DNA from 4 places in the Streptomyces sp. NPDC089424 genome. Region 1 is predicted to be linked to each of the others. Evidence: riboswitches for the same ligand, from Rfam matches in the RefSeq annotation. Region 1 holds a riboswitch; each other region holds the start of a gene.

What was found. Region 1 has a riboswitch for cobalamin ahead of ACIP2X_RS16995 (energy-coupling factor ABC transporter permease). Riboswitches for the same ligand answer to the same signal wherever they lie in the genome.
Region 2: another riboswitch for cobalamin. It lies ahead of ACIP2X_RS25405 (prenyltransferase/squalene oxidase repeat-containing protein); the one in region 1 lies ahead of ACIP2X_RS16995 (energy-coupling factor ABC transporter permease).
Region 3: another riboswitch for cobalamin. It lies ahead of metE (5-methyltetrahydropteroyltriglutamate--homocysteine S-methyltransferase); the one in region 1 lies ahead of ACIP2X_RS16995 (energy-coupling factor ABC transporter permease).
Region 4: another riboswitch for cobalamin. It lies ahead of ACIP2X_RS19095 ((2Fe-2S) ferredoxin domain-containing protein); the one in region 1 lies ahead of ACIP2X_RS16995 (energy-coupling factor ABC transporter permease).

The regions. Positions count from the first base shown of each region.
Region 1 is NZ_JBIVHU010000003.1:436,679-444,456, reverse strand. Features, by position in the region: gene ACIP2X_RS17005 (hypothetical protein) at 103-354, opposite strand; gene ACIP2X_RS17000 (hypothetical protein) at 1,363-2,796, opposite strand; cobalamin riboswitch at 3,127-3,311, shown strand; gene ACIP2X_RS16995 (energy-coupling factor ABC transporter permease) at 3,345-4,055, shown strand; gene ACIP2X_RS16990 (energy-coupling factor ABC transporter substrate-binding protein) at 4,052-4,411, shown strand; gene cbiQ (cobalt ECF transporter T component CbiQ) at 4,417-5,166, shown strand; gene ACIP2X_RS16980 (ATP-binding cassette domain-containing protein) at 5,163-6,017, shown strand; gene ACIP2X_RS16975 (hypothetical protein) at 6,075-6,197, opposite strand; gene ACIP2X_RS16970 (Ku protein) at 6,296-7,351, opposite strand; gene ligD (non-homologous end-joining DNA ligase) at 7,459-7,778, shown strand, end outside.
Region 2 is NZ_JBIVHU010000006.1:116,031-123,808, forward strand. Features, by position in the region: gene ACIP2X_RS25400 (GNAT family N-acetyltransferase) at 54-734, shown strand; cobalamin riboswitch at 1,710-1,835, shown strand; gene ACIP2X_RS25405 (prenyltransferase/squalene oxidase repeat-containing protein) at 1,952-3,172, shown strand; gene ACIP2X_RS25410 (SCO2322 family protein) at 3,169-3,804, shown strand; gene ACIP2X_RS25415 (energy-coupling factor transporter transmembrane component T) at 3,797-4,984, shown strand; gene ACIP2X_RS25420 (ABC transporter ATP-binding protein) at 4,981-6,699, shown strand; gene ACIP2X_RS25425 (ECF transporter S component) at 6,696-7,589, shown strand.
Region 3 is NZ_JBIVHU010000002.1:1,186,389-1,194,166, reverse strand. Features, by position in the region: gene ACIP2X_RS12995 (ABC transporter ATP-binding protein) at 1-686, shown strand, start outside; gene ACIP2X_RS12990 (FAD-binding dehydrogenase) at 890-2,680, shown strand; gene metE (5-methyltetrahydropteroyltriglutamate--homocysteine S-methyltransferase) at 2,738-5,056, opposite strand; cobalamin riboswitch at 5,228-5,450, opposite strand; gene ACIP2X_RS12980 (metal ABC transporter ATP-binding protein) at 5,590-6,225, shown strand; gene ACIP2X_RS12975 (metal ABC transporter permease) at 6,222-7,091, shown strand; gene ACIP2X_RS12970 (metal ABC transporter solute-binding protein, Zn/Mn family) at 7,049-7,778, shown strand, end outside.
Region 4 is NZ_JBIVHU010000003.1:859,889-867,666, reverse strand. Features, by position in the region: gene clpB (ATP-dependent chaperone ClpB) at 1-1,128, shown strand, start outside; gene trxA (thioredoxin) at 1,125-1,571, shown strand; gene ACIP2X_RS19105 (UBP-type zinc finger domain-containing protein) at 1,577-1,840, shown strand; gene ACIP2X_RS19100 (FAD-dependent oxidoreductase) at 1,840-3,627, shown strand; partial or broken gene ACIP2X_RS19095 ((2Fe-2S) ferredoxin domain-containing protein) at 3,586-3,995, opposite strand; cobalamin riboswitch at 4,055-4,178, opposite strand; gene ACIP2X_RS19090 (IS701 family transposase) at 4,590-5,789, opposite strand; partial or broken gene ACIP2X_RS19085 (IS5 family transposase) at 5,942-6,872, opposite strand; gene ACIP2X_RS19080 (hypothetical protein) at 6,927-7,487, opposite strand; gene ACIP2X_RS19075 (hypothetical protein) at 7,648-7,778, opposite strand, start outside.

The DNA.
Region 1 (7,778 bases):
CTTCGCACCCACTTCGAGACGAAACGCAAGCGGCCACTCATGGGCGGGCGCCGGGTTCGCGGCCCGGACGCCGGGGCCCAAGCGGTGAGCTAGGTGACTCGGTTAACGGTCGTCGTCACAATCGGAACCGATGTCGGTGAACTGGGCGCCTGGGCTGCCCTCACCGTTGATCAGGTTCCCGCCCAGGCCGTTGAGAATGCCGACCTGGCCCAGGATGTCGATGTTCAGGTCATGGGATCTGCATCCGCCGCCGTGCGGGCCTTTCGCTTCCACGGCAGTGGCGGGACCGACACCCATGAAACCGACACTGCTTATGATGACGGTCGCGACAGCGGCCTTGTGAAACCTGCGCATATCTCCTCCTTGGGCCGGACAGGGAGCGCCACTCGAAGATCCATTCAGCGCTCATCTCGGAGGCTAGATCGACTTCTCGCGCGGCGCTCATCGGGAAGGCCATCCAGGGGTTCTGAGGCTCCGTCGGCCACGGATGGGCGCGGGCTGTCCGGCCGGTACCCCCGATGCAGCAGCCGCCTCGGCATCGCCGCTGGCAGGAGCGGTCCGCCTCCCCGCGCTCGGCCCAGCGTCCGGCCCGGACGCGCCACCCCTGCGTGGGGGCTGATCGACCGTCACCCGTGTGCGCGGCCGTCCCGTCCACCGGCGACCTGCTCGACCGTGGGTCTGGCCCCCGCGCGGCCCGCCGTCCGGAACTGGCGGGCCCGCACCTGTGAAGGTGCCGCGCGGGGTACCCGGAACCTACGCCTCCACTTGTCGAAACGGAAGACCCTTCGCTCCCTCGTGCTCGATGATCTTGGATCCCTGCGACGAACGGGCCTCTCAGTACACTCCGTCACCACTGTTGGACGTGGGGTGAGGAGTGAGGCGTGGGTCCGCTCCCGCAGCCTCGCCCAGCTCCTCGGGGACCGTGGCCGCCCGACTCCCGCGGAGGCCGGTTGGATCGGCGGTCGGATCGCCGGCGCGCTCGCGAAGTCGCACGGCGAAGGCGTGGTGCGCGGCGATGTGACCCCGAAAAACATCCTGCGACGGGCGGCATCCGCGGCAAGCCCCGCCGTCTCGCCCCCGAGGTGGCCCGCGGCCGGGCGGGGGACGAGAAGTCCGACGTCTTCTCCCTGGGCGCGAGCCTCTTCATGGCGATCGAAGGGCGCTCTCCCTACGGGGAGTTCGAGAACCTCATGGGCTACCTGGCCAAGGCGCAGGCGCTGTGCGGCACCGCCGAGTCGCTGTCGGGCGCGGCCGTGTCGGACCATCGCGAAGAGCCTGCCGACGTCGTCGCGAGGGTGAGGGTCAGCCGCGGCGGCGTGGGGGCGGACCCTCCCCGGGTCCGTCCTCCACGCCGTCGGCCGGTCAGCGGTTGGTCAGCGGCCTGAACGCGTTGCGCACGTCGGAACTGGAGTCGTTGACATACCGGTTCCGCGGTGGGTTGTCTTCGTCGCCCCAGGTCACGTACGACAGGACCGCGGGGCAGCTGGATCCGCTGATCTGGATCGTGCGCCGGGAGACGAGCTTGCCGGTGCGCACCTCGTAGACCCGTACCGGGATCGCGATCCGGTGGAAGGTCACGTACGTGATGGTGCCGGACCGCTGGCTCTGGTAAGGGCACGTCTGGACGGACGTCCCGAAGTCCTCCTCGCCCACGCAGACGACCGCCGCCGCGCGAGCGGCGTCGGTGGCCTTCCAGTTGCCGGGGAGCTGGTTGGTGTACTCGGTGTTGCCGAAGTACATCGCCCGGTTGGTGCCCTTGCCCATGGGCTTGGCGGCGCTGTACTTGGCCGGCCGGGAGCAGTACTCGGGTTGTTCGTCCTGCGTGCCGGTCAGCAGGGAGCGGACGTTGTCCAGCTCGATGGCCTGCGTGGCCTTGGTGACGCCGGTGCGGGCCCGGCTCTCCAGACCGTCGTCGGGATACTCGTCGAGCAGCTGCCGGTAGTGCGCCCTGGCGGCCTGCCAGTCGTCGCCCTGCATAAGGGTGTCACCGCAGGCGACGAGCGCGGCGGGCGCCACGCGGTCCGCGGTGGACGCGGACCGGTCGAGCTGGTCGCGGGTCGCCTCGCGGTCGCGGAGCCAGTCGGTGACGCCGACGGTCCCGCAGGGGTTGTCCGTGGGCAGTCCGTCGAGGAAGCCGTCGAGGACCGTGCCGACGGTCCGCTCGTTGCCGGGTTCGCGGAGCACCGAGGTGAGGATGCCGAAGCCCCGTTCCAGTGCCTCGGTGTCGTTGCCCAGGCCTCTGTCCAGCAGTACTTCGGCCGTTCCCAGGTTCCGGCAGTCCTCGACCACCTCGTCACCGCGGGCGCTGACCGGGGCGCCGGCCACGCGGTGCCCGGCCCACACCTCGTCCTGGGCGCGGAACACCGCGGCGCAGTCGCCCTTGTCGCGGGCCTCGGTGACGTCCTGTCCGATGCGCAGGGCGTCGTAGCGCAGGAGTCCCACCGCCAGCAGCACCGGCACGGTGACGCAGAGCGCGATCAGGCGCTGCCTACGGGACGCGACGCGCGGGACGCCGCGGCTCGCGAGGAACCATCCGTGGGCGCCGAGCGCGACCCACCACACCAGCGCGGCGATCTCGTAGCCCCACGCGGCGGTTGCGGCGAGCAGCGAGACGAGGACGACCGTGCCCAGCAGGGACAGTACGGCGAGTGCGCGGCGTCCGAGCAGCCAGTAGCCGACGCCGAGCAGGGAGGCGTTGCCGAGGGCGGCGGCCAGCGGGTCCTGGTGGTGGACGCGAGGCGGCTCGGGCGGCCGTGGCGGTGGTGCGAAGGGTGTGGTGTAGGTCGGTTCGTCCATCGTGCTCTCCCCCTGGTGCGAGTGGTTCCCCGTGCAGCCGTCGGTGCCGGAGTCACCGGGACCCCGCTTCCGGTGCCGGCGCCACCGGGCCCCCGGTTCGGCGTGCCCCCCGGCCGGCGAACTGCCTCTCAACTCACTTATTTCCCAATGCCGTTGCTGTCCAGCCGTCCGGCGCGCCCTTTATCGGGGCCGCCTCCGGGGAGCGGCCCCGAACCGGCCCCGAACCCGGCGCCGACCAGCGGCGCCGGCCCCGCGCGCCGCCTCGGCGCGCCGCGTGACCAGCGCCTTCGCGCCCCCGATGCGCCGCTTGTCACCACCCCCGCGGGCGCACTACTGTCACCACGCCTTGGTGAACGGGAAATCCGGTGCGATACCGGTGCGGCCCTCGCCACTGTGATCGGGAAGTCCGGCTCCGGCCCTCAGGGGCAGCCACTGGGTCCAAGTGACCCGGGAAGGCGGAGCGCGGGCGGTGTCACCCGTCAGCCAGGAGACCGGCCGAGGCACGTTGTACACCATCCACGAGGTGCTGGAGAGGGTCTGCTGAAGCCATGCACATAGCCGAGGGTTTTCTGCCTCCGGCGCACGCGATCGCCTGGGGTGCCGCGTCCGCGCCGTTCGTCGTCCACGGAGTCCGTTCCCTCACCCGTGAGGTCAGGGAACATCCCGAGAGCACCCTGCTGCTCGGCGCCTCGGGCGCCTTCACGTTCGTCCTGTCGGCCCTGAAACTGCCGTCCGTGACCGGAAGCTGCTCGCATCCCACCGGCACGGGACTGGGCGCCATCCTGTTCCGGCCGCCGGTCATGGCGGTGCTGGGCACCATCACCCTGTTGTTCCAGGCGCTGTTGCTGGCGCACGGCGGACTGACGACGCTCGGCGCCAACGTCTTCTCGATGGCGATCGTCGGCCCCTGGGCCGGGTACGGCGTCTACCGGTTGCTGCGGCGCTACGACGTGCCGCTGATGGTCGCCGTGTTCTTCGGCGCGTTCGTCGCCGACCTGTCCACGTACTGCGTCACCAGCGTCCAGCTGGCACTCGCCTTTCCCGACCCGAGCAGCGGATTCCTGGGCGCGCTCGGCAAGTTCGGCTCCATCTTCGCGGTCACGCAGATCCCGCTCGCGGTGAGCGAGGGGCTGCTGACGGTGCTGGTGATGCGGCTGCTCGTGCAGTCCAGCAAGGGGGAACTGACCCGGCTGGGCGTGCTGCTCACCCCCAAGGGGACCCGCGGCGCGAACGCCGACGCCGAGGCGGTGGCCCGGTGAAGCGCCATACGAGGACCAACCTCCTGCTGCTGCTCGCGGTCGTCGCCCTCGCGGTGCTTCCGCTGGTACTCGGCCTCGGCGACCACAAGGAGGAGCCGTTCACCGGCGCCGACGCCGAGGCGGAGACGGCGATCACCGAGCTGGACCCGGACTACGAGCCCTGGTTCGCCCCGCTGTACGAGCCGCCGTCCGGTGAGATCGAGTCGGGGCTGTTCGCCCTCCAGGCGGCGGTCGGCGCGGGCGCGCTCGCGTACTACTTCGGGGTCCGGCGGGGCCGTCGCCAGGGTGAGGCCCGGGCCAGGGAGCTGCAGGGCGCGGCGCGGGTGTCCGGGGCCGACGGGGCCGAAGGGGCCTGAGCCTCGTGCTGCCGATCGACGCGGCGGCGCACAGCAGTCGCTGGCGCCGCCGCCACCCCGTGGACAAGGCCGTGCTCGGGCTGGGCCTCACGGTGCTGGCGATCTCCCTGCCACCCTGGCCGGGAGCGGCACTGGTGCTGGTGACGGCGCTGGCCGTGCTGCTCGGGCCGGCGGGCGTGCCATGGCGGCGGCTGTGGCTCGCGTACCGCGTGCCGCTGGGCTTCTGCGTCACCGGCGCGCTGCCGTTGCTGGTGCGGGTCGGAGGGCCGGGCGGGTTCGTCGGTCTCGCCGACGGCGGCGCCGTCCGTGCCGGGGAGTTGCTGCTGCGGACCTCGGCGGCCTCACTCGGCGTGCTGCTGTTCGCGTTCACCACCCCGATGTCCGACCTGTTGCCCCGCCTGGTGCGGGCCGGCGTGCCCGCGCCCGTGGTGGACGTGGCGCTGGTGACGTACCGCATGAGCTTTCTGCTCCTCGACTCGGTGCGCCGGATCCGCGAGGCGCAGGCGGCGCGGCTCGGGCACACCACGCGCGCCGCCCAGTGGCGGTCGCTGGCCGGGCTGGGCGCCACGGCCTTCGTGCGCGCGTTCGACCGGGCGAGTCGCCTGCAGGCCGGGCTCGCCGGGCGCGGCTACGACGGCACCCTGCGCGTCCTGGTGCCCGAGGCCCGCGTCTCCGTGCCGTTCACCGTGGTGAGCATCGCGCTGCTCGGGGCGCTCGCCGCCCTCACCTTCGTACTCGAAAGGCCGCTGTCATGAGCGAGGCCGCACCCCTGGTCGCCCTGCGCGACGTGTCGTTCGCCTACGAGGACGGCCCGGCCGTGCTCACCGGCCTCGACTTCGAGGTGCGCGAGGGGCGCGCGCTGGCGCTGCTCGGCCGCAACGGCAGCGGCAAGACCACGCTGATGCGGCTGCTCAGCGGGGGACTCCGGCCGCGGGCCGGGGAGTTGACGGTGGACGGCGGCACGGTGTCGTACGACCGCAAGGGGCTGACCCGGTTGCGGACCACCGTCCAGCTGGTGGTGCAGGATCCGGACGACCAGCTCTTCGCCGCCTCGGTGGCGCAGGACGTCTCCTTCGGGCCGCTCAACCTGGGGCTCGCGGACTCCGAGGTGCGGGCGCGGGTGGCCCAGGCGCTGGCCGCGCTGGACATCGCCGCGCTGGCGGACCGGCCCACGCATCTGCTGTCGTACGGGCAGCGCAAGCGGACCGCGATCGCCGGGGCCGTCGCCATGCGGCCGCGGGTGCTGATCCTCGACGAGCCGACGGCCGGGCTCGATCCCGACGGCCAGGAACGGCTGCTCGCCACCCTGGACGGGTTGCGTGCGAGCGGTACGACGGTGGTGATGGCCACCCACGACGTCGACCTTGCGCTGCGCTGGGCCGACGACGCCGCCCTGCTCACCCCGTCCGGCGTCCGCACCGGCCCGGCACCCGAGAACCTGGCGCGCACCCACCTCCTTCGGGAGGCGGGCCTGCGCCTGCCGTGGGGTGTCGCGGCGGCGGAACTGCTGCGCGGCCAGGGGCTGCTGGCCGGTGCGGCGCCGGGCCCGCGCACGGCGGAGGAACTGGCGACGCTGGTGGCGACACAGCCGGGGCAGGCCGGGTAGGCACTGGGAGGGCAGAGCCCGGAAGGGGGGACGAAGTCGGCTCGCGGCCGGGGGCCGTCACTCAGCCGGGGCGTCGGTGTCCTTCTCGCGCCGCGCGAGCAGCGTCGTACCGGCGACCACGGCGCCGATCGCGCCGACCTTGGCCGCCTGATGGACGGCGTGGTCGCCGCCCGTGCCCATCCCGGCCCACCAGGCGTCTGCGGGGACGTCCTGGTCCCGCCTCCCGCCGGCGACCGGACTCCGTGACAGGGCTGTCGACTTCGAAGAGAGGACCCCGCTCACGCCGAACGCTTGCGCGCCGTCGTCTTCGCCGTCGTCTTCTTGGCCGTCGACTTCTTCGCCGCCGTCTTCGCGGTGCTCTTCGCCGTGCTCTTCGCCGTGCTCTTCGAGGCCGCCGCCTTCTTCGTCCCCTGGGCCGACTTGGACGCCGTCTTCTTGGCGGCCGCCTTCTTCGCCGTGGACTTCTTCCCGGTCGGCTCCTTGGGCGCGGTACGGCTGGACTTGCGCTGCGGCAGGGCGTGGACGTCGGCGTCCTCGGCCGGCGCCTCGCCGCGCGACTCCCGCGCCGCGCGGACGCTGCTCTCCAGCGCCGCCATCAGGTCGAGCACCTTGCCGCCCGCCGCGGGTTCCGGGGCCTCGGGGGGCGCCTCGCCGGCCGCCTTCGCGGCGATGACCTCTTCGACCGCCTCGCGGTACTCGTCGTGCAGGTCCTCCAGGTCGACCTCGCCGAGGGTGTCCATCAGGGCGTCCGCCAGGTCGAGCTCCTTGTCACGGACGGTGACACCGGTGTCGGGGGCGACGCCCTCGGGCGCGCGGACCTCGTCCGGCCACAGCAGCCCGTGCATCGCGATGGCGTCACCGACCACCCGCAGCATGCCGAGCCGCTCCCGGCCGCGCAGCGCGAACTTGGCGATGGCCACCTTGTTGCTCCGCTTGAGCGCCTCGCGCAGCAGCGTGTACGGCTTGGCCGCCGGGGCGCCGCTCGCCGCGAGGTAGTAGGCCGCGTCCATCTGGAGCGGGTCGATCCGGTCGCCCGGCACGAAGGCCACGATCTCGATCGTCTTGGCGGTGGGGAGCGGCAGATGGGCCAGGTCCTCGTCGGTGATCGGGATGATCGAGCCGTCCGCGTCCTCGTACCCCTTGCCGATCTCGGCGCCGCTGACCTCGCGGTCCTCCAGCTCGCAGAACTTGCGGTAGCGGATCCTGCCGCCGTCCTCGGTGTGGATCTGGCGGAACGAGATCGTGTGGCTCTCGGTGGCGTTCACCAGCTTGATCGGGATGCTGACCAGGCCGAATGAGATGGCGCCGTTCCAAATGGATCGCACATCCAGCACCTTTCTTGACCTGCACGGCCTTGGCGGCACCCAAGGCTTCCACGGCTTCCGCGGTGTATCAGCTGAGTTCGTATGATTCTCATGCTTTTCATGTGATTCTTCATCGTATGACGCCGATCACTGAGGTGGAGGGGCGACGGGTCGCGCTCAGCAATCTGGAGAAGGTGCTGCATCCGGCGACCGGCTTCACCAAGGGCGAGTTGCTGCACTACTACGCGACGAACGCCGACGTGCTGCTGCCCCATCTGCGGGACCGGCCGGTGTCCTTCCTGCGCTATCCGGACGGACCCGACGGGCAGGTGTTCTTCGCCAAGAACGTGCCCCCGGGTACCCCCGAGTGGGTCACCACCGCCGAGGTGCCCCGGTCGGAGGGGCCGGCCCGGATGGTGCTGGTGCAGGACCTGCCGAGCCTGATGTGGGCGGCGAA
Region 2 (7,778 bases), on a different contig from region 1:
TCAGGGCCTGTCCGTCACGGGTCTGTCATCCCTTCCTCCCCACGGGAGTTCGTATGCTGTGGGCGCGACTGAGGCGTCGCAGGTCACTGCCGCCGCTCCCGGTGCCGGGGCCGTGCGCGCTCGGCCGGCACACGGTGCACACCGGAGGTCTGCTGCTGTACACCCCGGAGACCCAGCTGGACCTGCTGGCGGCGGTCGCCGCCGGATCGGACGGCGCGGCGCAGCGGTGGCTCGGGATGCGGGGCGAGGAGGTCGTCGCCGACACCCGCATCCGGGAGTCCCTGCTGCGGATGCGCCCCGGCGACAGTCACCGTGGCATCCCCCCGCGGTGGCTCTCGGCGTTCGAACTCGACCCCGAGGGCGGTGAGGTCCTGGTGGCCGTGGGCCGGGAGGACGGCCGCTACGCCGGGGCCCTCCAACTCGACCGCACCGCCGGGCAGATCGGCGGCTGGCTCGCACCGCACGCCCGCGGCCGGGGCCTCGGCGCGGAGCTGTTCGCCGCGGGCGCCCAGCTCGGCCACACCCACTTCGGCCTGGACTCGGTCCACGCCGGGACCGAGGTCACCAACTCGGCCTGCCGGGGCGCCCTCACGCGCGCGGGCTTCGTGCCGGCAGAGGGGCCGCCCCGGCACACCCTGCGCGACGGCCGCGAGATCGACGCGACCTGGTTCCGCCACGAGTCCGCCCCCGTCACCCGCTGCCGCGCAGCAAACCTGATCCGAACCGGCGCGTAGCCCTCCGGGGCGACGAGCGACCCCACGGAACCTTGCCCACAATGCAACCGCCGCCCCCCACAAGGGCCTGCGCATCCCACCCAGGATGCGACCGGATGCCTCACGGCGGCTTGCGCCGCAGCCCGCCCGGGGTGTGACCGGCAACCCCACGGGCCCTTGCGCCGCAGCCCGCCCGGGATGTGAACCGCAACCCCACGGGCGCTTGCGCCGCAGCCCGCCCGGGATGTGACCGGCAACCCCACGGGCGCTTGCGCGTCCGGTGACGGGCGGCCCGACGGGGGCTTGCACGAAGCCCGCACGGGGTAGCGGGCGGCCCAACGGGGCGCATGTCCGCCCAGGATGCGACCAACGGCCCCCCGGGAGCCTGCGCGTAGCGCGCCCGGGGTGTGGTTGGCGGCCCCAAGGGGGCTTGCACGCGGCCCGCACGGGGTGGCTTGCGGCCCAACGGGGCTTATCCGTAGCCCGCCCAGGATGCGACCAGCAACCCCACAAGGCCTGCGCGCCCACCCAGGATGCGACCGGATGCCTCACGGCGGCTTACGCCGCAGCCCGCCCAGGATGCGACCAACGGCCCCCGGGAGCCTGCGCATAGCGCGCCCGGGGTGTGACCGACGGTCCCACGGGGGCTTGCACGTGGCCCGCACGGGGTGGCGGCGCCCAACAGGGCCTATCTGTAGCCCGCCCAGAATGCGACCCTCAGCCCCACGGGAGCCTGCGCGCAGCCGCCCCAGGATGCGACCGTCAGCCCCACAAGGGCCTGCGCGTAGCCCGCCCGGGGCGCGACCGTCAGCCCCACGGGAGCCTCGTAGCCCACCCGAGATGTGACCGGCAATCCCACAAGGGCCTGCGCGTAGCCCATCCAGGATGCGGCCGCCGCCCCCGCAGGACTTGCACCTAGCCCACCCGAGGTGCCCCGCGGGGGTCTGTGCCCGGTCCGGTCGGGGTGTGACCGGCGCCCCATGGGGCTGGGGCTACGGGCGGGTAGAGTGGCCCGGTCGTCATCACACCCGTACGGGGGAAAGCCGGTGCAAATCCGGCGCTGACCCGCAACCGTGAGCAGCCGAGGCTGTGAGCCGGACCGCCCCGCACGGCAGCGTGACCGGCTCAAGTGCACCGGCAACCGGCCGGTGTACGGCACCGTCGAGGTATACGGAGCCGAGCCGCCCGGGGGTTGCCCGTGCTGCGCGGCTCCCCGCAGGGAGAGGCACCCGCCGATCATGAACGTCGTCCGCCGCAGCGCAGCGGCCCTGGCCGTCACCGCAGTGATCGGCGCCGCCGGGGTCCCGGCCGCCCAGGCCGCGAGCCCCTCCCCGTCGCTGCCCTCGGGGCTGTACGGCACGGGTGACCCCACCTACGACGGCGTGTGGCGCCAGTCCCTCGCCCTGCTCGCCCACGACGCCGTCGGCGTGCGGCCCGCCGCCGCGGGCGTGGAGTGGCTGGCCGGACAGCAGTGCGCCGACGGCGCGTTCGCGCCGTACCGCGCCGACACCGCCAAGCCCTGCGACGCCAAGACGCCGGTCGACACCAACATGACGGCCGCCGCCGTGCAGGCACTCGCCGCGCTCGGCGGGCACGACGCCGTCACCGGCAAGGCCGTCACCTGGCTGAAGTCCGCGCAGGGCAAGGACGGCGGCTGGGGCTACACCGCCGGCGGCCCCAGCGACGCCAACTCGACCTCCCTCGTCATCGGAGCCCTCGCCGCCGCGGGCGAGCGGCCGCAGGACGTCGTCAAGGGCGGCCGGTCCGCCCAGGACGCCCTGCTCGCGTTCGCCATACCGTGCGACGACGCCAAGGGCGCCGGGGCGTTCGCCTACCAGCCCGACAAGAAGGGCGCCCTCGCCGCCAATCCGGACGCCACCGCGGCCGGCGTGCTGGGCTCGCTCGGCAAGGGCCTGGCCGCCGAGGCCGCCGGCACCGCCGCCGCGCCCTCCTGCGCCGACGGCGACGACCTCACCCCCGAGCGGGCCGCCGCGAACGGCGCCTCCTACCTCGCCGACGCGCTCGCCGCGGACGGCCACCTCATGTCGGCCCTCCCCGGTTCCGAGGACCAGCCCGACTACGGCAACACGGCCGACGCCGTCGTGGCCCTCGCCGCCCAGGGCGGCGCGGCCCGAGCGGCCGGGCCCCTCAAGTGGCTGGAGCGGAACGCCGTCGCCTGGGCCAAGCAGAGCGGCCCGGCCGCCTACGCCCAGCTGATCCTCGCCGCGCACGCGGCCGGTGGCGACCCGCGCGACTTCGGCGGCACGGACCTCGTGCGGCTGCTGAACGCGTCGGGCCCCGCGCCGCAGAGCGCGCAGCGGCCCGCCACCGCGGACAGCGAGGCCACGTCCGAGTCGGACGACGGCTTCGGTGTCTGGTGGTACGTCGGCGTCTGCCTCGTCGCCGGTGTCGGCATCGGCTTCCTGCTCAGCGGCCGGAACCGGAAGCAGCAGCCGTGATACGCCGGGCGGCGGCCCTCCTCGCCGCGCTCCTGATCGCCCTGGCCGCCGGCACGGGCCCGGCCCAGGCCACCGGCTACCGCTACTGGTCGTTCTGGGAGCGCGACGGCAAGGCGTGGACGTACGCCACCCAGGGTCCCTCCCTCGCCCGCCCCGCGGACGGCTCCGTGCAGGGTTTCCGTTTCGCGGTCAGCGAGGACTCCGCGGACGCGTCCCGGCCGCGCGGCGAGGCCGGCTTCACCACGATCTGCGCGGGCACCCCGGCGCGGGACGGCCACAAGCGGGTGGCCCTGGTCATCGACTTCGGCACGGCGTCGGACGCCCCGTCCGGCGAGACGCCGCCCGCGCCCCGCACGGCCTGCGCCCGGCTCGCCCCGGACGCGACGGCGGCGGAGGCCCTGGCGGCGGTCGCCAAGCCGCTCCGGTACGACGCCAACGCCCTGTTGTGCGCGATCGGCGGCTACCCGGCGAAGGGCTGCGGGGAGCAGGTGGCGTCGGCGGGCAAGCCGGCCGGTGAGCCGGCGGACGAGAGCGGCGGCGGCCCGTCGCTGGGCGTCGTCGCCGGGGTGGCGGCGGTGGCGGTGCTGGGCGCGGCGGCCGGCTGGCAGGCCCGCCGGCGCAGGCATGGCTGACCACGGCTCGGGCGTGGACCGGCACGGCACCCGGCCGGCGTCGGCGGGCGTCACCGCCCTGCGGCGCCGGCCCCCCGCGCCGGTCCACCCCGGCGCCTGGTGGCTGTGGTCCCTGGCCCTCGGCACCGCGGCCACCCGCACCACCAACCCGCTGCTCCTCGCACTCCTCGTGACGGTCTCGGCCTACGTCGTCGCCACCCGCCGCCCCCACACCCCTTGGGCCCTCTCCTACGGCGCCTTCGTCAAGCTGGCCCTCGCCGTGCTGCTGGTCCGCCTGGTGTTCGCCGTCGCCCTCGGTTCGCCCCTGCCGGGCACCCACACCCTGCTCACCCTTCCCGAAGTCCCGCTGCCCCACTGGGCGCAGGGCATCCGCCTCGGCGGCCGGGTCACCGCCGAGACCCTCGTCTTCGCCCTCTACGACGGCCTGAAGCTGGCCACGCTCCTGATCTGCGTCGGCTCGGCCAACGCCCTCGCCGCTCCCACCCGCCTCCTCAAGTCCCTGCCCGGCGCCCTCTACGAGATGGGCGTGGCCGTGGTCGTGGCCCTCACCTTCGCCCCGCACCTCATCGCCGACGCCCAGCGGCTGCGCACCGCCCGCCGGCTGCGCGGCCGCCCGGACAAGGGCCTGCGGGGCCTGCTCCAGGTGGGCCTGCCCGTCCTCGAAGGCGCCCTGGAACGCTCCGTGGCCCTCGCCGCCGCCATGGACGCCCGCGGCTACGGCCGTACCGCGCAGGTCCCGCCGGCGGTGCGCCGTACGACCGCGGTCCTCACGCTCACCGGTCTGCTCGGCGTCTGCGCCGGGACGTACGGACTGCTCACCGCCGACGGCGGCACCTACGGCCTGCCGGTCCTGCTCGCCGGCCTCGCCGCGGCGCTCGCCGGTCTGCGGCTGGGCGGCCGTCGCACCCCGCGCACCCGCTACCGCCCCGACACCTGGAACGCCCGTTCCTGCCTGGTCGCCGCCTCCGGCGTCGCGGTCGCCGCCCTGCTGACCCTGGCCGCCTCCGCCGACCCCGCGGCCCTGCATCCGGGTGTGATCCCGCTGGTCGCCCCGACGCTGCCGCTGTGGCCGGCCGCGGCCGTGCTCCTCGGGCTGCTCCCGGCGTTCGTCACCCCCGCTCCCGAGCCGCCCGCGGCGGGACGGCCCGCTCCCCAGAGATCCGAGGAGAAGCCCTCATGATCCGCTTCGAGGACGTCTCCGTGACCTACGACGGAGCGGCCGGACCCACCGTCAGGGGCGTGGACTTCGAGGTCCCGGAAGGCGAACTCGTGCTGCTCGTCGGCCCGTCCGGGGTCGGCAAGTCCACCCTGCTCGGCGCGGTCAGCGGCCTGGTCCCGCACTTCACCGGCGGCACCCTGCGCGGCCGGGTCACGGTCGCCGGCCGCGACACCCGTACCCACAAGCCGCGTGAACTCGCCGACATCGTGGGCACGGTCGGCCAGGACCCTCTCGCCCACTTCGTCACGGACACGGTCGAGGACGAACTCGCCTACGGCATGGAGTCGCTGGGGCTCGCCCCGGACGTGATGCGGCGGCGCGTCGAGGAGACCCTCGACCTGCTCGGCCTCGCCGATCTGCGCCATCGCCCGATCGCCACGCTCTCCGGCGGCCAGCGGCAGCGAGTCGCGATCGGCTCGGTCCTCACCCCGCACCCGAGCGTGCTCGTCCTGGACGAGCCGACCTCCGCGCTGGACCCGGCGGCCGCGGAGGAGGTCCTCGCGGTCCTCCAGCGGCTCGTGCACGACCTCGGTACGACGGTCCTGATGGCCGAGCACCGTCTGGAGCGGGTCGTCCAGTACGCCGACCAGGTCGCGCTCCTCCCGGCGCCCGGCGCGGCCCCGCGCCTCGGCACCCCGGCCGAGATGATGGCCGTCTCCCCGGTGTACCCGCCGGTGGTGGACCTGGGCCGCCTGGCCGGCTGGTCCCCCCTCCCGCTCACGGTCCGGGACGCCCGCAGACGGGCCGCGGACCTGCGACGGCAGCTCGACGGACGGGACGGTGCCGCCCTGGAGGGGCGCGGGGAACCGAGCGACCAGCCCCGGCGACCCCGCACCCGCGAGCGGTCCGCACCCCCCGGGACACGGGGCGCCACCCCCTTCCGCAGGCTCCGGGGCAGACGCGAACCCACCCCCGCGCCCTCCCCCCACGCCGCCGACGTGCGCGCCCTCGCCGTCACCCGCGGCCACGTCCCCGCCCTGCGCGACGTCGACCTCACCGTCTCCCCCGGCGAGACCGTCGCCCTCATGGGCCGTAACGGCGCCGGGAAGTCCACGCTGCTGTCCGCGCTGGTCGGCCTGGTCCGGCCGTCCTCCGGGAGCGTCCGCGTCGGCGACGTGACCCCGCACCGTACGGCGCCCCCCGAACTCGTACGCCGGGTCGGACTCGTGCCGCAGGAGCCGCGCGACCTGCTCTACGCCGAGACGGTCGCCGCCGAGTGCGCGGCCGCCGACGCGGACGCGGGCGCCGAGCCCGGCACCTGCCGGGCGCTGGTCTCGGAGCTGCTGCCCGGCATCGCCGACGGCACGCACCCCCGTGACCTCTCGGAGGGCCAGCGCCTCACCCTCGCGCTGGCGGTCGTGCTCACCGCCCGACCGCCGCTGCTGCTCCTCGACGAACCCACCCGCGGCCTGGACTACGCGGCGAAGTCGCGCCTGGTCACGCTGGTGCGGGAGCTGGCCGCGGAGGGGCACGCGGTGGTCCTCGCCACGCACGACGTGGAGCTGGCCGCGGAGCTGGCCCACCGGGTGGTGCTGCTGGCCGAGGGCGAGGTGATCGCGGACGGCCCGACGGCGGACGTGGTCGTCTCGTCCCCTTCCTTCGCTCCGCAGGTCACCAAGATCCTCGCCCCGCAGCGGTGGCTGACGGTGCCCCAGGTCAGGGAGGCGCTGTCGTGAGCCGTCCCGTCCGCCTCGGCCCCCGTTCCCTCGTCGCCCTCGCCCTGACCAGCGCGGTCGGCGGGGCCGCCTTCTTCTGGCCGTTCCTCGCGCCGCCCACCTCGCAGGTGGCCGCGCACGCCCAGGACGCGCCGTGGCTGTTCGCGGGGCTGCTGGTCCTGCTCATCGCGGTGGTGGCGGCGACGATCTCGGAGTCGGGGCTCGGCCCGAAGGCCGTGGCCATGCTCGGGGTGCTGGCGGCGACGGGGGCGGCACTGCGGCCCATCGGCGCCGGTACGGCGGGCATCGAGCCGATGTTCTTCCTGATGGTGCTGAGCGGAAGGGTGCTCGGGCCGGGCTTCGGGTTCGTGCTCGGTGCGATCACGATGTTCGCGTCGGCGCTGCTCACGGGAGGGGTGGGGCCGTGGATGCCGTTCCAGATGCTCGCGATGGGCTGGTTCACGGCGGCGGCGGGCCTGCTCCCGGCGCCCGACCGGCTGCGGGGCCGCGCCGAACTTCTGATGCTGGCCTGCTACGGCTTCCTGGCCGCCTTCGCCTACGGCACGATCATGAATCTCGCGGGCTGGCCGTTCATGGGCGCGCTGGCCTCGAACATCGCCTTCGACGCGGACGCGGCGGTCCCCGCCAACCTGGCCCGGTTCGTGGCGTACTGCCTGGCGACCTCCCTCGGCTGGGACCTCGGGCGGGCGGTCGTCACGGTCGTGCTGACCGTGACCCTCGGCCCGGCGGTCCTCAGGGCGCTGCGCCGGGCCACCCGCCGCGCCGCATTCGAGACGCCGGTCACATTCGACCCGCCCTCCTCGTCACCGGTGGGTGAGGCCTCGCACGCGGAGGGTCACCCGGGCGGTGAAGCAGCCCACATGACGCACATCACCCACGACCCGCGGTAGTAGATCGAAGAGCCTGTCATGCACGCGGCATCAGGCCGTCTGACCTGGGGATTGAGACCCCCGTCACATGCGGGACCATTCCCCCCGATGCGGCCGCAACTAGTAAAAGCGGTCATTGCGGACACTTCGCTCGGCTGTTTCTCTGGTTCACGTCGCAAGGCGCCGACAAGCCCCCCGGGCCTCGGCGCC
Region 3 (7,778 bases), on a different contig from region 1:
CGCCGCGCGAGGTGGTGGGCCTCGTGGGCCCCAACGGCGCCGGGAAGTCCACCCTGTTGCGCACGGTCTACCGGGCGCTGCGCCCCACCTCGGGGCGGGTGCTGCTGGACGGCGAGGACGTCCGGCGGATGCCGGGCAGGAGCCTCGCGCGGCGACTCGCGGCCGTTCTGCAGGAGTCGGCCGGGGAGTTCGAGCTCTCGGTGTACGACGTGGCGGCCATGGGACGCACCCCGCACAAGCGGGTCTTCGAGGGCGACGACGCCGGCGACCGCGCCGTCATCATGGCCGCACTGGGCGAGGTCGACGCCGAGGGCCTCGCGCAGGCCCCCTTCAGCCGGCTGTCGGGCGGTGAGAAGCAGCGGGTGCTGATCGCCCGCGCGCTCGCCCAGCGGGCCGGCACGATGGTGCTGGACGAGCCGACCAACCACCTGGACCTGCGCCACCAGTTGGACACGCTGCGCCTCGTGCGCCGGCTCGGCGTCACCGCCGTCGTCGCCCTGCACGACCTCAACCTCGCCGCCGCCTTCTGCGACCGCCTCTGCGTCATGGACGGCGGCCGCGTGGTGACCACCGGGCCGCCCGCGGAGGTCCTCACGCCCGGACTCCTCGCCGACGTCTACCGCGTCGACGCCGAGGTGACCGAGGATCCCCGCACCGGCGTACCGCACATCACGCTGCTGCCGTGAACGCCCCGCACGAGGCCCCGTCCCCCGTCGCCGCCGACCGCTCACCGGCTGGACAGGTCAACTCGCCTATGCACACAGGCAGTTGAGCGGCGCACGACTCTGGTGGTCCGCGTACTCCCTGATCTACCGTCGGTAACCCCTGCTCTCGCAGCAGCATCCCGCACCTCTCCGGCCCCCTCCTCACCCCCATTGGAAGGCAGCCCATGGAGCACTCGTCATCACCGGCCCCGATCACCCGCCGCCATGCCCTGACCGTGGCGGGCGGCGTGCTCGCCGGCGCCGCCCTGGCCCAGGCCGCGACCCCGGCGTACGCCGCCTCCGCCGCGTCGGACGCGGACGCCATCGTCGTCGGCCACGGTCTGGCCGGGCTGGTCGCCACGGCCGAACTGGCCGCGGCCGGACGCAAGGTGCTGCTGCTCGACCAGGAACCCGGGACCGGCCTCGGCGGACAGGCGTTCTGGTCGTTCGGCGGCCTGTTCCTCGTGGACTCCCACGAGCAGCGGCTGATGGGCATCAAGGACTCCCGCGAACTCGCCTGGCAGGACTGGCTGGGCACGGCCGGATTCGACCGCGGGACCGACGATCCGGAGGGCCAGGACCACTGGGCGTACCGGTGGGCCGAGGCATACGTCGACTTCGCCGCCGGGGAGAAGCGGTCCTGGCTGTCGGGGCTCGGAGTGCAGTGGTTCCCGATCGTCGGCTGGGCCGAGCGGGGCGGCGGCCTCGCCGACGGCCACGGCAACTCGGTGCCGCGCTTCCACGTCACCTGGGGCACCGGACCCGCCGTCGTCGAACCCTTCGAGAAGAAGGTGCGGGCCGCCGCGCAGAACGGCCGGGTCGCCTTCAGGTTCCGTCACCGGGTGGACGAGCTGGTGGTCACGAACGGCGCCGTCACCGGGGTACGCGGCGCGGTCCTGGAGCCGAGCGACGCCGCCCGCGGCAAGCCCAGCTCCCGCGTGGTGATCGGCGACTTCGAACTGCGCGCGCCGGTCGTGATCGTGACCTCCGGCGGCATCGGCGCCGACCACGACCTCGTTCGCCGGAACTGGCCCGCCCGCCTCGGCACCCCGCCCAAGTCCATGATCACCGGAGTGCCCGCGCACGTGGACGGGCGGATGCTCGCCATCACCGAGCGGGCCGGCGGACGGATCGTCAACCCCGACCGGATGTGGCACTACACCGAGGGCCTCAAGAACTACGACCCCATCTGGCCCGGCCACGGCATCCGCATCCTGCCCGGGCCGTCCTCCCTGTGGTTCGACGCCACCGGCAAGCGGTTCTCCAGCCCCGACATCCCTGGCTACGACACCCTGCACACCCTCAAGTCGATCACCGACAGCGGATACGACTACTCCTGGTTCGTCACCACACAGAAGATCATCGCGAAGGAGTTCGCCCTCTCCGGCTCCGAACAGAACCCGGACCTCACCGAGAAGAACGTCTGGCAGCTGCTGTCACGCATCTGGCAGACCCCGGAGCCCATCGAGCGGTTCAAGGAGCGGGGCGAGGACTTCGTCGTCGCCGAGACCCTGCCGCAGCTGGTGGCGGGAATGAACGGGCTGACGGGCGAGAACCTGATCCGGCTTGCCGACCTCCGGCGGCAGATCGAGGCCCGCGACCGCGAGATCGCCAACCCCTACACCAAGGACGTCCAGGTCATGGGCATCCGCAACGCGCTCGCCTATCCCGGGGACACGCTCAGCCGCACCGCGTCCGCGCACCGGATCCTGGACCCGGCCGCCGGGCCGCTGATCGCCGTGCGGCTCAACATCCTGACCCGCAAGACCCTGGGCGGCCTCCAGACCGACCTGTCCGGCCGCGTCCTGAACGCCTCCGGCACCCCGGTCCCCGGCCTGTACGCGGCCGGTGAGGTCGCCGGTTTCGGCGGCGGAGGAGTCCACGGTTACCGCTCGCTGGAGGGCACGTTCCTCGGCGGCTGCCTGTTCTCCGGCCGCACGGCGGGACGCGCGGCGGCCGAGGCGACCGCGACCTGAACCGCCTCCCGCAGGCCGGGGCGCCACCGACGCCCCGGCCTCTTCGGCACGGCGGGATCAGGAGGCCGACAGCTCCGCCCGGACCGTGCGGGCCGCGGCCACCAGGTTCTCCAGCGACGCGCGGGTCTCGGGCCAGCCCCGGGTCTTCAGACCGCAGTCGGGGTTGACCCACAGCCGTTCGGCCGGAATGGCCTTCAGGCCGGTGCGCAGCAGTTCCGCGGCCTCGCCGGCGCCCGGGACGCGCGGGGAGTGGATGTCGTAGACACCCGGCCCGGCCTCGCGCGGGTAGCCGTGCGCGGCCAGCTCCCGTGCGACCTGCATGTGCGAGCGGGCGGCCTCCAGGCTGATGACGTCCGCGTCGAGGTCGTCGATGGCCTGGACGATGTCCCCGAACTCGGCGTAGCACATGTGGGTGTGGATCTGGGTGTCCGGGCGTACGCCGGCGGTGGTGAGCCGGAATGCCTCCGTCGCCCAGGCCAGGTAGGCGGCGTGGTCCACGGAGCGCAGCGGGAGGGTCTCGCGCAGCGCCGGTTCGTCGACCTGGATGACCGAGGTACCGGCCGCCTCCAGGTCGTTCACCTCGTCGCGCAGCGCGAGGGCGACCTGGCGGGCGGTGTCGCCGAGGGGCTGGTCGTCGCGGACGAAGGACCAGGCGAGCATGGTCACCGGCCCGGTCAGCATGCCCTTGACCGGGCGGCCGGTGAGGGACTGGGCGTACGTCGTCCAGCGCACCGTCATCGGCCCGGGGCGGGAGATGTCCCCGGCCAGGATCGGCGGGCGGACGTAGCGGGTGCCGTAGGACTGGACCCAGCCGTGCTGGGTGGCGAGGTAGCCGGTGAGCCGCTCGGCGAAGTACTGGACCATGTCGTTGCGTTCGGGCTCGCCGTGCACGAGGACGTCGAGGCCGGTCTTCTCCTGGAAGGCGACGACCTCCTGGATCTCGGCCCGGATGCGCTCCTCGTACCCGGCGTCGTCGATCCGGCCGGCCCGCAGATCGGCGCGGGCGGCACGCAGTTCGCCGGTCTGCGGGAAGGAGCCGATGGTCGTGGTCGGCAGCAGGGGCAGGCCGAGGTGGGCGCGCTGGGCGGCGGCCCGCTCGGGGTACGGCTGGGAGCGGCGGGCGTCGGCCTCGGTGACGGCGGCGGCGCGGGCGCGGACCGCCGGGTCCCGGGTGATCGGCGAGCTCGCGCGGGAGGCCAGGACGGCGCGGTTGGCGGCCAGTTCGGCGGTGATCGCGGCGGTGCCCTGGGCGAGGCCCTTGGCGAGGGTGACGATCTCGGCGGTCTTCTGCTGCGCGAACGCGAGCCAGCGCAGGATCTGCGGCTCGACGTCCCGCTCCAGGCCCGTGTCGAGCGGCACGTGCAGCAGCGAGCAGGAGGCGGCCACGTCGACCCGGTCGGCGAGGCCCAGCAGGGTGCCGAGGGTGGCGAGGGACTTCTCCAGGTCGGCGGCCCAGATGTTGCGCCCGTCGACCACACCGGCGACCAGGCGCTTGCCGGGCAGTCCGCCGACGGCCGCCAGGGCGTCGAGGTTGGCCGCGCCGGCCCCGGTGAAGTCCAGCGCGAGTCCCTCGACGGGGGACCTGGCCAGGACCGGCAGGGCGTCGCCGAGCCGGTCGAAGTACGAGGCCACGAGGAGTTGCGGCCGGTCGGTGAGGGCGCCGAGTTCGCGGTAGGTCCGTTCGGCGGCGTTCAGGTCGGCCGGGGTGCGGTCCTGGACGAGGGCGGGCTCGTCGAGCTGCACCCACTCGGCGCCCGCCGCGCGCAGGTCGGCGAGGACCTCGGCGTACACCGGCAGCAGCCGGTCCAGCAGCGTGAGCGGTTCGAAGTCCGCGGGGGCGCCCGGCGCGGGCTTGGCGAGCAGCAGGTACGTCACGGGTCCGACGAGGACCGGACGGGCCGTCAGCCCCAGCGCGCGGGCTTCCTCGAACTCCGCGACCTGCTTCGAGGCGTCGGCTGCGAAGACGGTGTCCGGGCCCAGTTCGGGCACCAGGTAGTGGTAGTTGGTGTCGAACCACTTGGTCATCTCCAGCGGCGCGACGTCCTGCGTGCCCCGCGCCATGGCGAAGTACCCGTCGAGCGCGTCGGCCGCGACGGCCTCCCGGTGCCGGTCGGGGATCGCGCCGACCATGACGGTCGTGTCGAGCACGTGGTCGTAGTACGAGAAGTCGCCGCTCGGCACGTCGTGGACGCCGGCCCCGGCGAGGCGGCGCCAGGTGGCGGCGCGCAGTTCGGCGGCGGTCGACCGGAGGGCGTCGGCGGTGACGCGGCCCTTCCAGTAGCCCTCGATCGCCTTCTTCAGCTCCCGGTTGCGGCCCTGGCGGGGGTAGCCGTACACGGTGGCCCGTGCTGCCGCGGCTGCGGGCTTGGTGGTCACGGAGATCTCCTTCGCGAGATGAATCCCTGAGATCCCGGGGACGGGACGAGAGCGCGAAGGGTGACGGAACCGGACGGACCCGACCTCGCGCGGCTTGCGAGCACCGCGCGGTCGTCCGCCTGGTAGTACGCCGACCCGCCCTCGAGGTCACCGGAATGTCCGCGCACGAGGGGTCGCGCACGGGCAGTTGGCAGGTCTTCGGACTCGCGGGCCCGCCTCGTGTCGTACGAGGCACCTACTGGCCGTCGCTTCCCGGACCCGTCTCCTTGGGTCCAGTGCGTATGACGGCGGTCGTTCCCACTCACCGCTGCGGGGCAGTCCCGGATTCCCACCGGGTTCCCTCTTACGACGTCCCGCCTGGCGGACGGGGCGAACCAGCTGCGCCGACCACCCTACGCCGTGACAGGCGGGCGAGGCGGGCAGGTCCGGCATGCGGAAGGTGAAGTCGGACACGCGGGCGCGCCGGCCGTCGCCGGCACCCGGGAACCAGCCGCCGTTCCCTTCCGACTGCTGTGGAGGAGCGAGGAGGTGGCATGGAAGGACTGGACGTCGTGATGCGCGACGTCGCCTGCCGGCACGGCCGGGTGGAGGCCGTCCGGGGCGTCGACCTCGACGTCGCGGCCGGCCGGCGGGTGGCCTTGACGGGTACCAACGGCTCGGGCAAGACCACGTTGCTGCGCGCCGTGCTCGGTCTGCACCGCCGGGCGGGCGGCCGGATCCTGGTGGGCGGACGGGACACCCGCAGCGCGGCCGAGTGGGCGTGGCGGCGCCGGGCCTGCGCCTGGATCCCGCAGAAACCGGCCGTCGGCCGGTTCCCGCTGCTGGCCGGGGAGTTGCTGGACAGCGGCGGCGCGCGGGACGAGGCCGTCGAGGCGGCGGCGAAGCTGGGCGTCGGGCAGCTCGTCGGACGGCCGCTGCACACCCTGTCCGGCGGCCAGTTGCAGCGGATGTACCTGGCGCGTGCGGTCGGCTGTGTCGCGGCGGGCGCCGGGGTGCTGCTGGCCGACGAACCCACCGCCGCGCTGGACTTCGCGGGGCAGGAGGAGGCAGCCGACGTCCTGCTGTCCCTGCCCGTGACCGTCGTGGTCGTCACTCACGACCGGGCCCTGGCCGACCGCTGCGACCAGGTGCTGGAGATGGCCGCCGGCCGGCTGCGGGAGGTGCGGTGAACGCCCAGGCCGCCGCCGACGTCGGCCAGTTGCTGCAACTCGTCCCGGTCCAGCGCGCGGGGGTCGCCCTGCTGCTGGCCGCCGTGGGCCTGCCCGTGATCGGCGTCGTGATCGTCGGTCTGGACATCATGCCGGTGCGGTTCGCGATGATGCACGTGGCACTGCTCGGCATCGCGGTGGGCCTGCTGACCGGCCTCGACCCGATGCTGTGCGCGCTGCTCGCCTGCGCCCTCGCCGGCGCCGGGGTCGCCCCGCTGGCCCGCACCCCGGACGGGCTGTCGGGGGCGATGGGCCTGCTCATGAGCCTGGCCATCGCGGCGGCGCTGCTCGTGCTCGCGGTGTCCGGGGTCAACGCGGCCGGCGCGTTCGCCCTGTTGTGGGGTTCGATCCTGTCCGTGGGCACCGCCGACCTGTGGGTGCTGGGCGCCCTGGCGGTCGCCGTCCCGGCCCTGTTCTGGTGGCGGCGCCGCGACCTCGCCCTGCTGCTGTACGACCGCGAACTCGCCCTGTCCTCCGGCGTACGGGTCGAACGGCTCACCCTGGTGCTGCTCGTCCTGGTCGCGGTGGCCGTCGCGGGAGCCATCAAGCTCACCGGCGCGCTGCTCGTCGACGCCCTCACGCTGCTGCCGGCGCTCGCGGCCCGCCGCCTCGGCACGTCCCTGAAGTCCATCACCGCCTGGGCGGTCGGCATCGGAGTCGCCGTGAACCTGACCGGGTTCCTTCTCGCGCTCCGCTTCGACTGGCCCCCCGGGCCCGTCCTCGTCCTCACCGCCGGCGTGGTCGTCCTCGCCGTCCATCTCCTACCCGAACGGAGAATCAGCTCATGGCGCGCACCCGCGTCCGCAAGAATTCCCTCCTCGCACTGACCCTCACCGCGGGGCTCGCCCTGACCACGACCGGGTGCGGGGGCGAGAACGAGCCGTCGTCGTCCTCGTCCTCCGGTGCCAAGGACTCCTCACCGGTCGTCGTCGCCACCACCACCTGGGAGGGCGCCCTCGCCAAGGCCGCCGGCGCCGCGGACGTCGAGGTCATCGTCCCGCAGTCGGTGCAGCACGCCCCGGACTACGACCCCAAGCCCTCCGACCTCGCGGCGGTGGCGGGCGCCGACTACGTGCTCTACGCGCCCTTCGAACCGTACGCCGCGAAAATCAAGGAAGCGGCCGGCTCCGACGCCGAGCTGGTCGAGGTCGCCCTCGACAACGACGCGGACAAGGCGAAGGCCGAAGTCGCCCGGCTGGCGCAGCTGTTCGGCACCGAGGACGCCGCCGCGCGGTGGACCGCCTCCTTCGACTCCGAGTACGCGGCGCTGCACAAGGGTCTGAAGGCCAAGTGGCCGCGAGGGAAGCAGCCCACCGTCGTCGCCCAGGTGTTCACGACCTGGGCGGCGAAGCTGGCGGGTGCCGAACTCGTCGGCACCTTCGGGCCCGAGGCCGTGACGGCGAAGCAGCTGTCCGAGCTGTCGCGGACGAAGCCCCGACTCGTCCTGGACAACGCGCACATGACGACCGGCACGGTGCTGCCCGACGCGGGCGCCGAGCAGGTCGAGATCGTCA
Region 4 (7,778 bases), 420 kb from region 1:
GAACTCCGCTACGGCCGCCTCCAGGACCTGGAGCGCCGGCTGCAGGCCGAGGAGGAGCAACTGGCCGCCAAACAGGGGCAGAACCGGCTGCTGCGCGAGGTCGTCACCGAGGAGGAGATCGCCGAGATCGTCGCGGCCTGGACCGGCATCCCCGTCGCCCGTCTCCAGGAGGGCGAACGCGAGAAGCTGCTGCGCCTCGACGAGATCCTGCGCGAGCGCGTCATCGGCCAGGACGAGGCCGTCAAACTCGTCGCCGACGCCATCATCCGCGCCCGCTCCGGCATCCGCGACCCGCGCCGCCCCATCGGCTCGTTCATCTTCCTCGGCCCCACCGGAGTCGGGAAAACCGAGCTGGCCAAGACTCTCGCGGCGGCCCTGTTCGACTCCGAGGAGAACATGGTCCGCCTCGACATGAGTGAGTACCAGGAGCGGCACACCGTCAGCCGGCTCATGGGCGCACCACCCGGATACGTCGGCTACGAGGAAGGCGGCCAGCTCACCGAGGCCGTACGCCGCAAGCCGTACTCGGTGGTGCTGTTCGACGAGATCGAGAAGGCGCACACCGACGTCTTCAACACCCTGCTGCAGGTCCTCGACGACGGCCGCATCACCGACTCCCAGGGCCGCACCGTCGACTTCCGCAACACCGTGATCATCATGACCTCCAACATCGGCTCCGAGCACCTCCTCGACGGCGCCACCGCCGAGGGCGAGATCAAGCCCGACGCCCGCGCCCTGGTGATGGGCGAGCTGCGCGGGCACTTCCGCCCGGAGTTCCTCAACCGCGTCGACGACATCGTTCTGTTCAAGCCGCTCGGTGAGCGGCAGATCGAGCGGATCGTGGAGCTGCAGTTCGACGAACTGCGCCGCCGCCTCGCCGAACGCCGCATCACCGTCGAACTAACCGAAGTGGCCCGGGAGTTGATTGCCCACCAGGGCTACGACCCGGTGTACGGGGCCCGGCCGCTGCGGCGTTACATCTCCCACGAGGTCGAGACGATGGTCGGGCGCGCCCTGCTGCGCGGTGACGTCCAGGACGGTGCGACGGTCCGCGTCGACGCCGAGCATGGAGAGCTGGTGGTCACCTACGACCAGCCCGAGGACGTGAAGGGAGCGCGGGCGGCATGAGCACGATGCAGGCGACGACCGTCAGTTGCCCCCACTGCGGGCGCACCAACCGGGTGCCCGTGGCCGCGGAGGGCCGCCCCAAGTGCGGCCACTGCAAGCGGCCCCTACCGTGGATGGTGGACGCGGGCGACGACGACTTCACCGAGGTCGCCGAGCGGGCCGACGTCCCCGTCGTGGTCGATCTGTGGGCCACCTGGTGCGGCCCCTGCCGCATGGTCAGCCCCGCACTGGAGAAGGTCGCCACCGATCTCGCCGGCCGAATCAAACTCGTCAAGGTCGACGTCGACAAGAACCCGCGACTGTCGCAGCGTTTCGAGGTCCAGGCCGTACCGACACTGGTGATCCTCGACCGGGGCGAGATGGTCGCCCGGCAGGCGGGGGCGGCGCCCGCCCCCGCTCTGCGCCAATGGGTGGAACAGTCGATCAGCGCCCGGAAAGGGTGATCCGGATGACCCTGCACGCAGACCCCCACCTCGCGCTCGTCCGGCCGGTCCAGCCGCTGACCCCAGAAGGGTGTCAGGAGTGTCTGATGCTCGGCGCCCCGTGGGTCCACCTGAGGCTCTGCCTGACCTGCGGGCACGTCGGCTGCTGCGACTCCTCGCCGAACAAGCACGCGCGCAAGCACGCAGCTGCCGACGCCCATCCGATCGTGCAGTCGTTCCAGCCCGGCGAGGAATGGCGCTGGTGCTACGTTCACGAGGCGTTCGTCTGATGTCCGGCGACCAGTCGCTGCCGGGCGAAGAACCGGTGCCGGAGAAAGCGGACGAGGCCGCCTTCTGGGAGACCCCGGACATCTACGGCGCGTATCCGCGCCTCACGGAGGACCAGACAGCACGTCTGGCGGAGCACGGGCAACGCCGGACCATGGCTCCGAACGACGTGTTGATCCGGGAGGGGGAGCGCTGCGAGACGTTCTTCGTCGTCCTCAGCGGTACCGTCGCCGTCGTCGAGGACTACGGCACTCCGGAGGAGCACGTGCTGCGCGTGCACGGCCCCGGTCGCTTCATCGGCGAACTCGGCCTGCTGCACGGACAAGTGGCTTTCTACACCGCTGTCGCCAGGGAGCCGGGCGAGGTCCTCGTCGTCTCCGTGGACCGGTTGCGCCACCTGGTGACCCAGGACGCCACCGTCGGGGACATCGTGCTGCGCGCCTGTCTGTGCCGTCGCGCGCTGCTTGTCGGACAGGGCGCCGGCTTCCGCATCATCGGCTCGCGTTACTCGCCCGACACCAGACGGCTGCGCGAATTCGCCGTCCGCAACCGGCTGCCGCACCGCTGGATCGACCTGGAGACCGACGAGGAGGCCGAGGAGCTGCTGCGCCGCTTCGGCGTCGGCCCGGCGGAGATCCCACTCGTCATCTGGCGGGACACCACCCTGTTGCGCAACCCCAGCAACGCGGAACTGGCCCGGCTCATCGGCCTGCCGTCACTACCCGCCGGAAACCGTCACGGCGACGTCCTCATCGTAGGCTCCGGACCAGCCGGCCTCGCCGCCGCGGTCTATGCCGCCTCCGAGGGCCTAAGAACCACGGTGGTGGAGACGATGGCCACCGGCGGCCAGGCCGGCACGTCGTCCCGCATCGAGAATCTGCTGGGCTTCCCATCCGGCATCTCCGGCGCCGAACTCACCGAACGCGCCGTGCTCCAGGCCGACAAGTTCGGCGCCAGGATCAGCCTTCCGCTGGAGGCGACCGGTCTCCATCCCAAGGACGAGGACCACTACGTAGTGGCGTTCGCCGACGGCAGTGAGATCGCCGCCCGCGCCGTCGTCCTGGCCATGGGTGCCCGCTACCGCCGGCTCCAGGTGCCCGGCATCGAACGCCTGGAGGGAACGGGCGTGCACTACTCGGCGACCGTCTACGAGGCCCAGCAGTGCCGCACCGACCCGGTGGCCGTCGTCGGCGGAGGCAACTCGGCGGGCCAGGCGGTGCTGTTCCTCGCCGAGTACGCGCCGAAGGTGCACCTGCTGGTCCGAGGAGCCAGCCTTGATGCCAACATGTCCCGCTACCTGGTCGACCAGGTCGAACGCCATCCGCGGGTGGAGGTCATGCTGCACACCGAGGTCACCGAGGCCATCGGCCACGACGTGCTGGAGGAACTCGACGTGGTCGACAACCGCACGGGCGGGCACCGCCGGCTCGCGGTACGGAGCCTGTTCATCTTCACCGGCGCTGAACCTCACACCGAGTGGCTCGCCGGCATCATCGCCCTCGACTCCCGCGGCTTCGTCCTCACCGGGCCGCAGGCTCAGGAGGCCTGCGCCCACCCCGAGGTGTGGCACGGCAGAGGGCGCTCGTGCATGACCCTGGAGACCAGCCTGCCCGGGGTCTTCGCGGTAGGGGACGTCCGTAGCGGCTCGGTGAAACGGGTGGCCTCCGCGGTCGGCGAAGGCGCGATGAGCATCCACTTCGTGCACCGCTACCTGGGCCGCACGGCCGCGCCGGGCGGCACCGACAGCTCACCGCACACCCGTCCGAAGGAGTCCGCTTGGCTCGCATGACGCCCAGGAGGTGAAGGCATACAGGTCGAGGATGTCCGGCAACGGAGTGACTCCCGGGCCGCCGGCGCGTACCCAGGCGACGAGTCCTCCGTCGCGTCCGTGTCGTTGACGAGCCCCAGCCAGACCGGCCGGGCACCGGCGGCACTGCGGACGGCTGTACAGCGAATACGTTGGCCTGCCACACGTCACGGCAGTCGGAGATGCGCACCGGCACATCCGCCCGCAGTCTCGGTCTGTGCGGCGTGATCGATTCCGGTCCCCTTGGGGCTGCCACAGCAGCAATCGCGGCATACGACTACTAGGCACGGCACCGGACCGTTCGCCTCCACAGTCTCGCCTGAAGCCTCTTCCGTCGGCCTCCCGGGCATCACACCACTCCCCCGCCCGGGGAGATCCGCCCCGGCGTTGCTCGAGGAGACGACCGCGTGAGTCTCCTGGCTCCCGGGTCGCCGCTCGCCCCGCCTTGCCACCCGGTCCTGGGGCGGCGGCCTGCGGGAACTCGCTCACCGGTCACAGTGGCGGGACCGCGCCGGATTCACACCGGCTTCCTCGGACCGCCGTCGCCGTATGTCGCCGGCCATCATCCCGTCACTGCGGCGACACCGTCACCTGCCCACCGCGCGGAAGGGCTCCCGTGAGCGGCGTGCCCGCGGGAGTCCTTTCGTACGCGCCTGCCGTGAGGAGTGACACGACAATTATGAGCAGGACATCGGGGCGGCTACGTCGTCGGGGCGGCAGCAGGCTGTCGCCGCGCTCCCCAGCGGCCCCTAGTACTCCAGTTGCAGTTCGCTATTCCTGCTGGTCAGCGGCGTGTTCGTGAGTGTACTGGGCTGATGTTCCGTCAGGCGGCGGGAGTTCGTGACTTCGGGTGCGGCGGCGGTAGTGACAGCGCATGGCGATCGCCTGGTGACGGCGGCGCCAGCGGGACCAATTCAGTGCGTGGCGTGTGCGCCGGACATGCGTCAGCGTGGGGCGGCCAACTGCCAGGAGTCGCCGGATTTCCGCCACCGTGAGCGGGACGAGATCGCCGGAACCGATTCTGCGGCCCCCCTTTCCGTCCCCGCGGCGGCGGCCATGGCAGCGAGGAAGGCGTGGGCGAGCATGGCCAGAGTGATGTGCCGATACCAGCCCGGATACCGGCGAACTTCGTACTGATCCAGGCCGCACTCGTTCTTCGCGGCCTGGAAAGCCTCCTCGATCGCCCAGCGCGTCCCGGCGATCCGTACCAGTTCGGTGATGCCGGTGCCGGCTGGTGCATAGGCGAGGTAGTAGGCGATCTCGTCCGGGCGGGCCAGGCTGCGGCGGGCCAGCACCCACCGGTCGTGGGTGGGCGCATCGCCGTCGAAGTCATCGATCGCGGGCAGCCTCGCCGCCGCCCAGTCGTAGACGCGCGGCCCTTTCGCGCCCGCCCCACAGGAGTGGCGTTCCCAGGCGTCCTCGGGTGCCTGGGAGATGGCGAAGTCGATGCGGCCGATGGCGTGCACGTGCTGGGACTTCGGCACGGCCAGGACATAGCCGACGCCGGCCTCCTCCAGCAGGCGGCGCAGCCGCCACTCCTGGCCGTAGGCCGAGTCTGCGGTCACCCAGGCGATCGGCAGCGGCGAGGCCAGGGCCCGCATGATGATGGCCTTCGCGAGATCGCCTTGGGTGGCGAACGTGCGCTCGTCGGGAATCTTCGCCTCTGTGCAGCGGGCCGGATCAGAGGTCCAGGACTTCGGCAAGTACAGCTCTCGGTCCACCAGCGCGCGGCCCTTGGAGGAGGCATAGGCGGCGAACACGCCGATCTGGCAGTTCTCGGTGCGGCCGGCGGTGCCGGAGTACTGCCGTTGCACCCCGGCTGAGACGGTGCCCTTCTTGATGAACCCGGTGTCGTCGATGATCAGCACCCCGGCCGTGTCCCCGAGCTTCTCAGCGACGTATTCCTGCAGGGCATCACGGATTTCGTCGGGATCCCAGCAGGCTCGGCTCAGCAAGTGCTGCAACCCTGCGGGAGTGTGGTGACCGGCATGCTCGGCCAGCTGCCAGCTGTTCTTCCGGCCCACTGGTCCGAGCAGGCCGTGCACATAGGCCCGCATCCGCCGCCGAAGATCCACCCGCCCGAAGCGGTGACCGATCCGCACCAGCAGTTCTTCCAGCTCCGCCGACCAGACATCGGGCCGCACATCATCTTGCACGACAAGCACAACGGCCCACCGCACCCGAAGTCACGAACTCCCGCCGCCTGACGGAACATCAGCCCAGTACACCCACGAACACGCCACTGACCAGCAGGAATAGCGAACTGCAACTGGAGTACTAGGCGCTGTTTCTCGGATCATGTGCGGAGCCAGATGATGAGTGCGGCGAGGGTTACGGTGCCGAGGTAGGTGTAGGCCCGTTTCTCGTAGCGTGTGGCGACGGCGCGGAAGCCTTTCAGGCGGTTGATGGCACGCTCGACGGTGTTGCGCTTCGTGTAGCGCTCGCGGTCGAACCCGGTGGGCCGGTCACCCCGGGAACCGCGGTTCTGCCGGTGCCTGCGCTGGTCGAGCCGTTCGGGGATGGTGTGCGGTATTCCGCGCCGTCGCAGGTAGCGGCGGTTTTCGCGGGACGTGTAGGCCTTGTCGGCCAGGACATGGTCGGGTCGGCTGCGGGGCCGGCCGACTCCAATACGGGGCACGGACAGCTGCTCCAGGACGGGGCGGAGTTGGGGCCGTCGCCGTAGTGTCCGGGGGTCAGGAGGAGGGCGAGGGGCCGACGTCGTCCGTCGGCTGCGAGGTGGATCTTGGTGGTGAAGCCGCCGCGGGAGCGTCCCAGACACTCGCCGATCTGAGCACCTCCTCCAATCGGACGGCCAGTTTCCGAAGCACCGGATCGACCTGGTTCGTCCGCGGACGGACCCCTCTTTGAGAAGCGACGGCGGGCGGTGACTTCCGTGCGCCGGCGGCGTGCTGGTGGACACGCACCGCCGTGGAGTCCACCGACACGTCCCAGTCGATCCGGCCGGCGGCGTCCTCGGCGGCCTGCACCTGCGACAGCAGCATCTGCCAGGTCCCGTCCGCCGACCAGCGACGATGGCGCTTATAGACCGTCTCCCACGGCCCGAACCGCTCCGGAAGATCCCGCCACTGCACCCCCGTGCGAACCCGGTAGAGCACTCCGTTGATCACCCGTCGATGATCGCTCCACCGGCCCCCACGCGCACCACCGCGAGGTAAGAACGACTCCAGTCGCTCCCACTCCGCATTCGTCAGATCACCACGTCCCATGCAGCCACCCTGCCCCAACACAGCACTCACGGAAGGAGATCCGAGAAACAGCGCCTAGGAGAGTTCGTCGAAGCTGAGCTGCTCCCCCATCCCGATGCAGTTCGAGCAGTGGCAGGGGCCCTCGAATGAGACCTTGAACCGTCGACTCCAAGCGAGTCGACCGTTGAACAACTCGAGGCGGATCATGCCCTTGTGAAAGGGCAACTCCTGGAAGGGGCGCAGGCAGGTATCGAGAGTCCAGGCCACGCTTCTAGTGCCGAATGCTTCCAGCACCAGGGGGCCGCTCTCGTTCAGTCGGTGGAGCTGCCAAATGTCGGACAGTGAGTCATGTGTGCGCTGGCCTTCCACCCTCTCCCGTCGGCGCTCGGTGAGGTACAAGTACGCCTCCGTAACCGTCACAGGGACCTCGCTCCGGTTACGCACCAACGCGGTGAAAGACAGTTGTAGTACCGGGCCGCTGGAGTGATCCACATACCGCCTGTTGATGCGGGCCCTCCTCATCACGACGGCGGGCCGCTTCTGGCGCCATGCCGCATACGACACCGACATGTTGAGGGCGGTGAACAGGGCGGACCCAGCTGCGATCAAGCGTGCGACGTTGTCAGGTTCTGCCATGGCCGGCCCGCCCTCCAGTCACCTGCCATCCCGACGGAATGGCTGTGAAGCAAGGATTGCCGACCGCAGCGCTATCCATCCCGGTTCTGAGGCGAATCTGAGCCTTGAGGCACGGAGTGCCCCGGTACGCCAATGGCGGCCCGGGGCATAGAGCCTGGCGCTACGCGGGCGCCTCGGCCGTCTCCTCCACGTCCTTGGTGAGGCTGGCGGCCGGGACGGGCTGGACGAGTTCGCCGGTCTCCCGCTCGCGGACGACGGCGCCGGCGAGGGTGCCCGCGTGCGCCAGGGCTT